Regions from separate parts of the Streptomyces sp. SLBN-118 genome, predicted to be linked through region 2. Evidence: riboswitches for the same ligand, from Rfam matches in the RefSeq annotation. Region 2 holds a riboswitch; each other region holds the start of a gene.
The links. A riboswitch is a leader RNA that binds a small molecule or an ion and turns the genes downstream of it on or off. The one in region 2 is predicted to bind cyclic di-AMP.
Positions count from the first base shown of each region.

Region 1: it holds a riboswitch for cyclic di-AMP, as region 2 does, so the genes downstream of both, tgmA (putative ATP-grasp-modified RiPP) here and FBY35_RS35485 (M23 family metallopeptidase) in region 2, are expected to answer to the same signal.
Region 3: it holds a riboswitch for cyclic di-AMP, as region 2 does, so the genes downstream of both, FBY35_RS13970 (C40 family peptidase) here and FBY35_RS35485 (M23 family metallopeptidase) in region 2, are expected to answer to the same signal.

Region 1 is NZ_VFNP01000002.1:2,305,669-2,307,925, forward strand. It holds gene FBY35_RS29015 (leucyl/phenylalanyl-tRNA--protein transferase) at 1-319, shown strand, start outside; gene tgmA (putative ATP-grasp-modified RiPP) at 667-858, opposite strand; cyclic di-AMP (ydaO/yuaA leader) riboswitch at 1,308-1,464, opposite strand; gene FBY35_RS36230 (hypothetical protein) at 1,842-1,997, shown strand.
Region 2 is NZ_VFNP01000002.1:3,714,939-3,717,195, reverse strand. It holds gene FBY35_RS35490 (PP2C family protein-serine/threonine phosphatase) at 1-866, shown strand, start outside; cyclic di-AMP (ydaO/yuaA leader) riboswitch at 1,124-1,280, shown strand; gene FBY35_RS35485 (M23 family metallopeptidase) at 1,292-2,257, shown strand, end outside.
Region 3 is NZ_VFNP01000001.1:3,110,726-3,112,982, forward strand. It holds gene pcrA (DNA helicase PcrA) at 1-1,020, opposite strand, end outside; cyclic di-AMP (ydaO/yuaA leader) riboswitch at 1,271-1,434, shown strand; gene FBY35_RS13970 (C40 family peptidase) at 1,437-2,257, shown strand, end outside.

The DNA of each region.
Region 1 (2,257 bases), 1.4 Mb from region 2:
CGGCGGTGTCTTCGGCCTCCAGGTCGGATCGGTCGTCAGCATGGACTCGATGTTCTTCCATCGTCCAGGTGCCTCGAAGGTCGCGGTGTCCGACCTCGCGGCGCGCTTCGCCGAGGCCGGCGGTGAGCTGCTCGACGCGCAGCGGGACAGCCCGCACGTCCGCGGCCTGGGCGCCCTTCTCGTACCGCGGAAGGAGTATGTGCGACATCTCCGCGGCACCGGGCGCGACGGCCTCCCGATGCCCACCGCCACCTTGCCCGCCCGCCGCCTCGCCGAGCCGGCGGCCGGACACGGTGCTGGGGTCGCCCCGTCGCGCTGACACGAGCCACGCTCGATGGCACAGCCTCGAACTCGGGCACATGCAGCGGACCGGCGAACTCCAGTGCCGGTCGCAGGCTCCGCCCGCCCAGCAGCACAGCGTCCCGTAATAGTCGATGGTGAGCACCGAGCCCAGTCCGATGACCAGTGCCGCCAGATGTACGAACAGCGCGACCGTGCGGGCCGTTTGGCCGACGTCCACGTGCAGTCGGTATCACCTCGCGCGCCGACCTGATCCGCCGGTTCGCAGCCCGGACGTGCTCCGGCACATGATCCGCGGTAGCCGTCGCCGTGCAGAAGGCTGTCGGGCAGGTTCACAGACGGAGCGGCGTGCGGGTTGGCGGACCGTCAGTCGTCGAAGTGCGTCTGGGAACCGGCGGTGGACGTGGTGGTACCGCACGCCAGCAGCAGGTCGTGGTCGTTGACGGCCGGGCGCCCGTCGGACAGGACGTTCAACTGGAGCGTGGGGTCATAGGCGTAAGGGACCACGTCCGGGGCAGGCACGGCGGGACGGGCATAGTTCAGTGCGAACGGTCTCATGATGTCTCCTCATACGTGCCGGTGGGGCGGCAGGCTCCGAACTTCCTCATCGGGCAGGGGTGTTGGGGCGGTGGTTGCGCGCAGCCACCGACAACGTCCTTCCGGACCGCAACGACAGCCGCCGATTTCCGGGCCCGCCGAACGGGCACCGGCTGTCGCGCTCGTACGGATGACGGGTGACCGGGGTCCACGGCTGAGGTCGCATCGCGCTGCGCCTGGGCGAAGCGTCGACCAGGGCGACGTGTCAGGTCTCCGCGCGATGGTGACGCCGGACGGCACATCGATACGGGACAGCAGCCCGTACTGCGTGTACTCGCCGACGGCGTGCTTGATCAGGACCTCTAGCCGAATGTTTCGCCTCGGCCGACGGCACAGGCGCGGCTGACGAGCTGCCGGGTGGCGGCCTGGTGATGTGGGACGCGTTGTCGTCCGACTGCAGATGTCAAGGTGGCTCCGTACTCCGAACGCCTACGAGGTGAGCTGTCGGGTTCGGGCTGGAGTTGCCCGGCCGTGGTTCTCACGGCTTCACCCCAAGCCGCCCGGGTACGTGTTGTCCCGTACGGCGCAAGTGGGTCCCCCGCTCCTGCCAGGCGGTGTGGTGATGTGCTGCCGCGCGCCGGGGGCAGGATTAGGCGGTCCGGCCACGCGGTGTTCGACTTCTCCGAACGCCGAGCACGTTAGGGGGACCTTGCGTTCGAGCACAAGGTCTCCACAACCGGACTTGCATCAACTGGCTTTTCCTACAAGTGAGTTCGTGATAGGTACACCCGGTACCCCCGGTAAGGAGTGATGCGTGCAGGCGTTTGCGTGTCAGTAATCCAGGCTGCTAAGACGGTGCCGACCCGCGTCGACAGCGCTTGCCTTGCCGGCTCCGGACGGAGTGCGGGCACTCCCCCGAGCACGAGGCAAACGGGCGCTGCGGCCTTGATTACCGGGCCGCCCGACGGGGGCCGCGTGGTGCCTTCAGGGCGAGGAGCGGGCCGATGGCGAGAAGTACGGCGAGGGCGGCACAGCCGTGGGTGAGGGTGGAGAGAGCCAATACCGGCGACGAGGAGCGAGGTGACGGCGTCCTCGCTGAACCCGCCGAGGTTGGCGCCGATACCGTGGGCGCCGAGGGCGGGGTGAAGCCGGCGGCGTAGAGCGGCCACATGGCCCGCTTCGAGGCTATGGCGGTGGCGGGTCACGGGGTCGGCTCCTCGTCGGGGGCGTGCAGAGCGGCGAAGACGCGCTCTGCGTAGTCCTCACAGACGGCGGTGCAGTGTTTGAGGCGCCCCGGTGGCCTCGGTGGCCTCCGGGGCGCCAGTCACATCTCGGGAACCCAGGTAAGTACGGCCTTCCTGGAAGTCGTACCGGTCTGGTGAAACGATGTCCGTAGGCAGCAGCCGCCGGTGCGGCGCTT
Region 2 (2,257 bases):
CGGCGTTCACCGAGCTCACGACGGTGATCACCGTCGCGGGCCTCGCGCTGCTGATCAACCGGGTGGTACGGCTCGGCAGCGAGCGCCTTGCGTCGGCCCGTGTGATCGCCGAGGCCGTGCAGCGCGCGGTGCTGCCATCCCCCGCGGACCGGATCGGGGAACTGCGTGTCGCCGCGCGGTACGAGGCGGCGCAGGAGGACGCGTTCATCGGCGGTGACCTCTTCGCCGTACAGGACACGCCCTTCGGGGTGCGGCTGGTCGTCGGGGACGTACGCGGCAAGGGGATGCAGGCGGTCGAGACGGTGGCCGTGGTCATCGGGGCGTTCCGGGAGGCCGCCGAGCAGGAGCGCTCACTCGAAGGGGTCGCCGCGCGCCTGGAGCGGGCGCTGATGCGTGAGGGCGTGCGGCACAACCTGGACGCGGCCGAGGGGTTCACCACCGCCGTACTGGCCGAGATCCCGCGCGGCGACGGGGTCGTACGGGTCGTGAACCGGGGCCATCCGGAGCCGCTCCTGCTGTACGCGGACGGCGGCGTGGGCATCCTGGAGCCGACCCAGGCCGCGCTGCCGCTCGGGATGGGCCTCGGGATCTGGCCGGACCGCGCGGACACGCACGGGCTGCCACCCGGGGCCACATTGCTTCTCTACACGGACGGGCTGTCCGAGGCGCGCGATGCGAACGGTGTCTTCTACGACCCCGGCCGGCGGCTGGCGGGGCGGCTGTTTGCCGGGCCCGAGGACCTGCTGGACGCACTGGTGGATGACGTACGGCGTCATACGGGCAGCGCTACGACGGACGACATGGCGCTGCTTGCGGTCGGCCGCCCCCTGGAGGGCAGCAGAAGCACCGCAGGGTCGTGCCCGTGATCGGCAGGATCACTGATGGGCACGGTACGTAATCGAGAGGCGCCCCTCCGCTTAACAAGTGATGCACCGTCAGGTACCGGGGGGTGGCAGGTGGTGCATGAGGGGTGATCAACTCGCCCGACTCCGGGCGCTTGTGTCCCGATTGGTCCCGGCAGGCATTGTTAATGATCAGCCGGAACGGCTTGGAATCGGACCCCGTCGTCTATTAACGTTCGATAACGCAGCGCGGTCGTCCCAGTCGTCGCAAGAGGCGGCACCGTGCGCACGCGCCGAATCCCGCGAGGGAACCGGGGAACCATCAATTGGGGTGAATCGGGCACCTTTTGCCGCTTACTTCCGCGGCGGAGGCACCCGTAGGAGACCTTCCTGCTCCGAACCCGTCAGCTAACCCGGTAGGCGGTAAGGAAGGAAAGGAGTACGCCTCCGTGGCGTCCAACAAACCTGCCCCGACAGCACCCTTCGAAACTGACTTCTTCGGCGACGAGGGGCCAGAGCGGGCATGGGAGGAATGGAACCCCACCGAGGACTCCGTCCGTCCGGTGCGCGGCCGGCACCGTGTCATGAAGCAGCGCGGCGGACTTGCCCGCAGCTCCACTGTGCTCGGTGTCGGTGTGATCGCCGCGGTCGGCGCGGGCGGCATGGCCACCGCGCAGAGCAAGCCGCCGGTCTCCATTTCGCTCCCCGACTCGATCGCGGACAACCTGCCCGACGCCAAGTCCCTTCCGGGCGTGGGCTCGTTCATGTCCGACGACTCCTCGGACGCCGACGCCGGGAACACCGCTCCGCTCACCTCGGCGACCCTCGCCGCTGACAGCGGCACCGGCTCCCGGCTCGAGGCGCAGGGCTCCGCCGGTGACGCGCTGCGTGCCCGCATCCTCCAGCAGGCCGATCAGCAGCGGTCCGAGGCGGACGCCGAGGCCAAGGCGGCCGCGGAGAAGGCCGCGGCGGAGAAGGCCGCGGCGGAGGCGAAGGCGCAGCAGACCGCGGCGGAGGCCAAGGCCGAGGCGGAGAAACTTGCAGCCGAGAAGGCCGCGGCGGAGAAGGCGGAGGCCGAGCGCCTCGCCAAGCTCGCTGCCAGCTACGCGCTGCCCACCTCCTCGTACACCCTCACCTCAACTTTCGGTGAGGCCGGTTCGATGTGGTCCTCGGGCTACCACACCGGCCTGGACTTCGCGGCCCCGACGGGCACGCCCCTCAAGGCCGTGCACAGCGGCACCGTCAAGTCGGCGGCCTGGTCCGGGTCATACGGCTACCGCACGGTGCTGGAGCTCGACGACGGCACGGAGGTCTGGTACTGCCACCAGTCCTCGATGTCGGTGAGCGCCGGCCAGAGGGTGACGACGGGCGAGACGATCGGCCGCGTCGGCGCGACGGGCAATGTGACGGGCCCG
Region 3 (2,257 bases), on a different contig from region 2:
CGCGTCCGGGTAGTCCTCCTCGAACTGGAGGATGTTGCGGATGGTCGCGCCGCGGAAGGCGTAGATCGACTGGTCGGCGTCACCGACAACGCAGAGCTCGGCCGGCGCCAAGTCCTCGTACCCCGTCCCCACCAGCTCGCGTACGAGTGTGTACTGAGCGTGGTTGGTGTCCTGATACTCGTCCACCAGGACATGGCGGAAGCGGCGCCGGTAGTGCTCGGCGACGTCCGGAAACGCCTGGAGCAGATGCACCGTCGTCATGATGATGTCGTCGAAGTCCAGCGCATTGGCCTCGCGCAGCCTGCCCTGGTACATGCGGTACGCCTCGGCGAGCGTCTTCTCGAAACCGTCGGCGGCCTGGTCGGCGAAGGTCTCCTCGTCGATCAGCTCGTTCTTCAGGTTCGAGATCTTGGCGCTGAAGGACTTCGGCGGGAACTTCTTGGGATCGAGATCGAGGTCCCGGCAGACCAGCGCCATCAGCCGCTTCGAGTCCGCCGCGTCGTAGATCGAGAACGACGAGGTGAAGCCGAGCCTCTTGGACTCCCGGCGCAGGATGCGGACGCACGCGCTGTGGAAGGTGGACACCCACATGGCGTTGGCGCGCGGCCCGACGAGCTGCCCGACGCGCTCCTTCATCTCACCGGCGGCCTTGTTGGTGAAGGTGATCGCCAGTATCTGGCCGGGGTGGACGCTGCGGCTCCCCAGCAGATACGCGATCCGGTGGGTCAGCACGCGGGTCTTGCCGGATCCGGCTCCGGCGACGATGAGCAGCGGCGAGCCGGTGTGCACGACGGCGGCGCGCTGCTGTTCGTTGAGCCCTTCGAGGAGCGCGGCGGGATCCACAACGGTGCGCGGGGCGCCGTCGCGGTGGTACGGATCCCGGGCCGGGGGCACGTCGTAGGCACCCTGGAAGAGATCGTCGGGCATCTCCTCCGGGGCCGGGTCCTCGGGCGGCGGCGGAGGGTGCTCCGAGCTGGGCTGGAGGTCCGCCAGGAAGCTGTCGTCAAAGAGGCTGCTCATCGCTCTACGAGTCTAGGCCGCCGCACTGACAGCTTGCCGCCGCATCGGGTCACCACCCTCCGTAACTCCCGCGACTCTGCGTGATCGAGCCATGTCGCCGGGTCAACTTCCGGAGCGTCCGGGTCCGCCGATCGGCAAGGTCACGAAAATGTATCGGGCATATCGAACATCAACCTTCACAGCGACCACACGAGTTGGCTACGGTGCTCGACCAGGCGGCCCGTATCCCCCTGGCGATCCGCGCCACATCGGGCAGCCTGCGCCGAATTCGGGCTTTCCGTAAGGAAGTTCGAAGCCGGGGACCCATCATGCACAACCGGGGTGAATCGGACCGAGCCCCATCCGGTCCGTAGGGCGACCTTCCGTTCCGCCCGAACCCGACAGCTAACCCGGTAGGCGGTCCACGGAAGAAGGAGATGCCGGCCTTGGCGTCGCATCGCAAAGAACGCAGCCGTACCACGACCTCACCCGCCGTCGGGCTGACGACGGCGGCCATCGCCGGCGTCACGCTGCTGTCGACGCAGAGCGCCAACGCCGTGCCGACCGAGCCGAAGCCCTCCATCGAAGAGGTGCAGAAGAAGGTCGACGACCTGTACCGGCAGGCCGGCACCGCGACCGAGAAGTACAACAAGGCCAAGGAATCGACCGACGAGAAGCGGCGCGAGGTCGACGAGCTGCTCGACGAGGCCGCCACGCGCACCGACAAGCTGAACGAGTCGCGCAGAGCGCTGGGCAACTACGCGGCCGCGCAATACCGCACGGGAGCCGTCGCCCCGACCGCCGCGCTGCTTTTCGCGGACAGCCCGCAGGCGTACTTCGACCAGACACAGCTGATGGACCGGATGACCGACCGTCAGCGCACCGTGATCGACGACTACGAGAACCAGCGCGCCGCAGCCGCCAAGCAGCGCGCCACGGCGACCGAGAAGCTCGAGTCGCTCACGCTCTCGCAGAAGGCCCTGCGCACCAGCAAGCAGGAGGTCCAGTCGAAGCTCGCCGAGGCACGGGCGCTGCTGTCGAAGCTGACCGCGGAGGAGAAGGCCCGGCTCGCCGCGATCGAGCGCCAGAAGCAGGAGGAGGCCCGCCTCAAGGCCGAAGCCAAGGCCAAGGCCGAGGCGGAGGCGGAGGCCCGCGCCAAGGCGGAGGAGGCGGCGCGACAGCAGCAGGAGGCCGCCCAGCGCCAGGACACCAGCACCGGCACGAGCACAGGAACCGGCACCGGCACCGGCACCGCCGA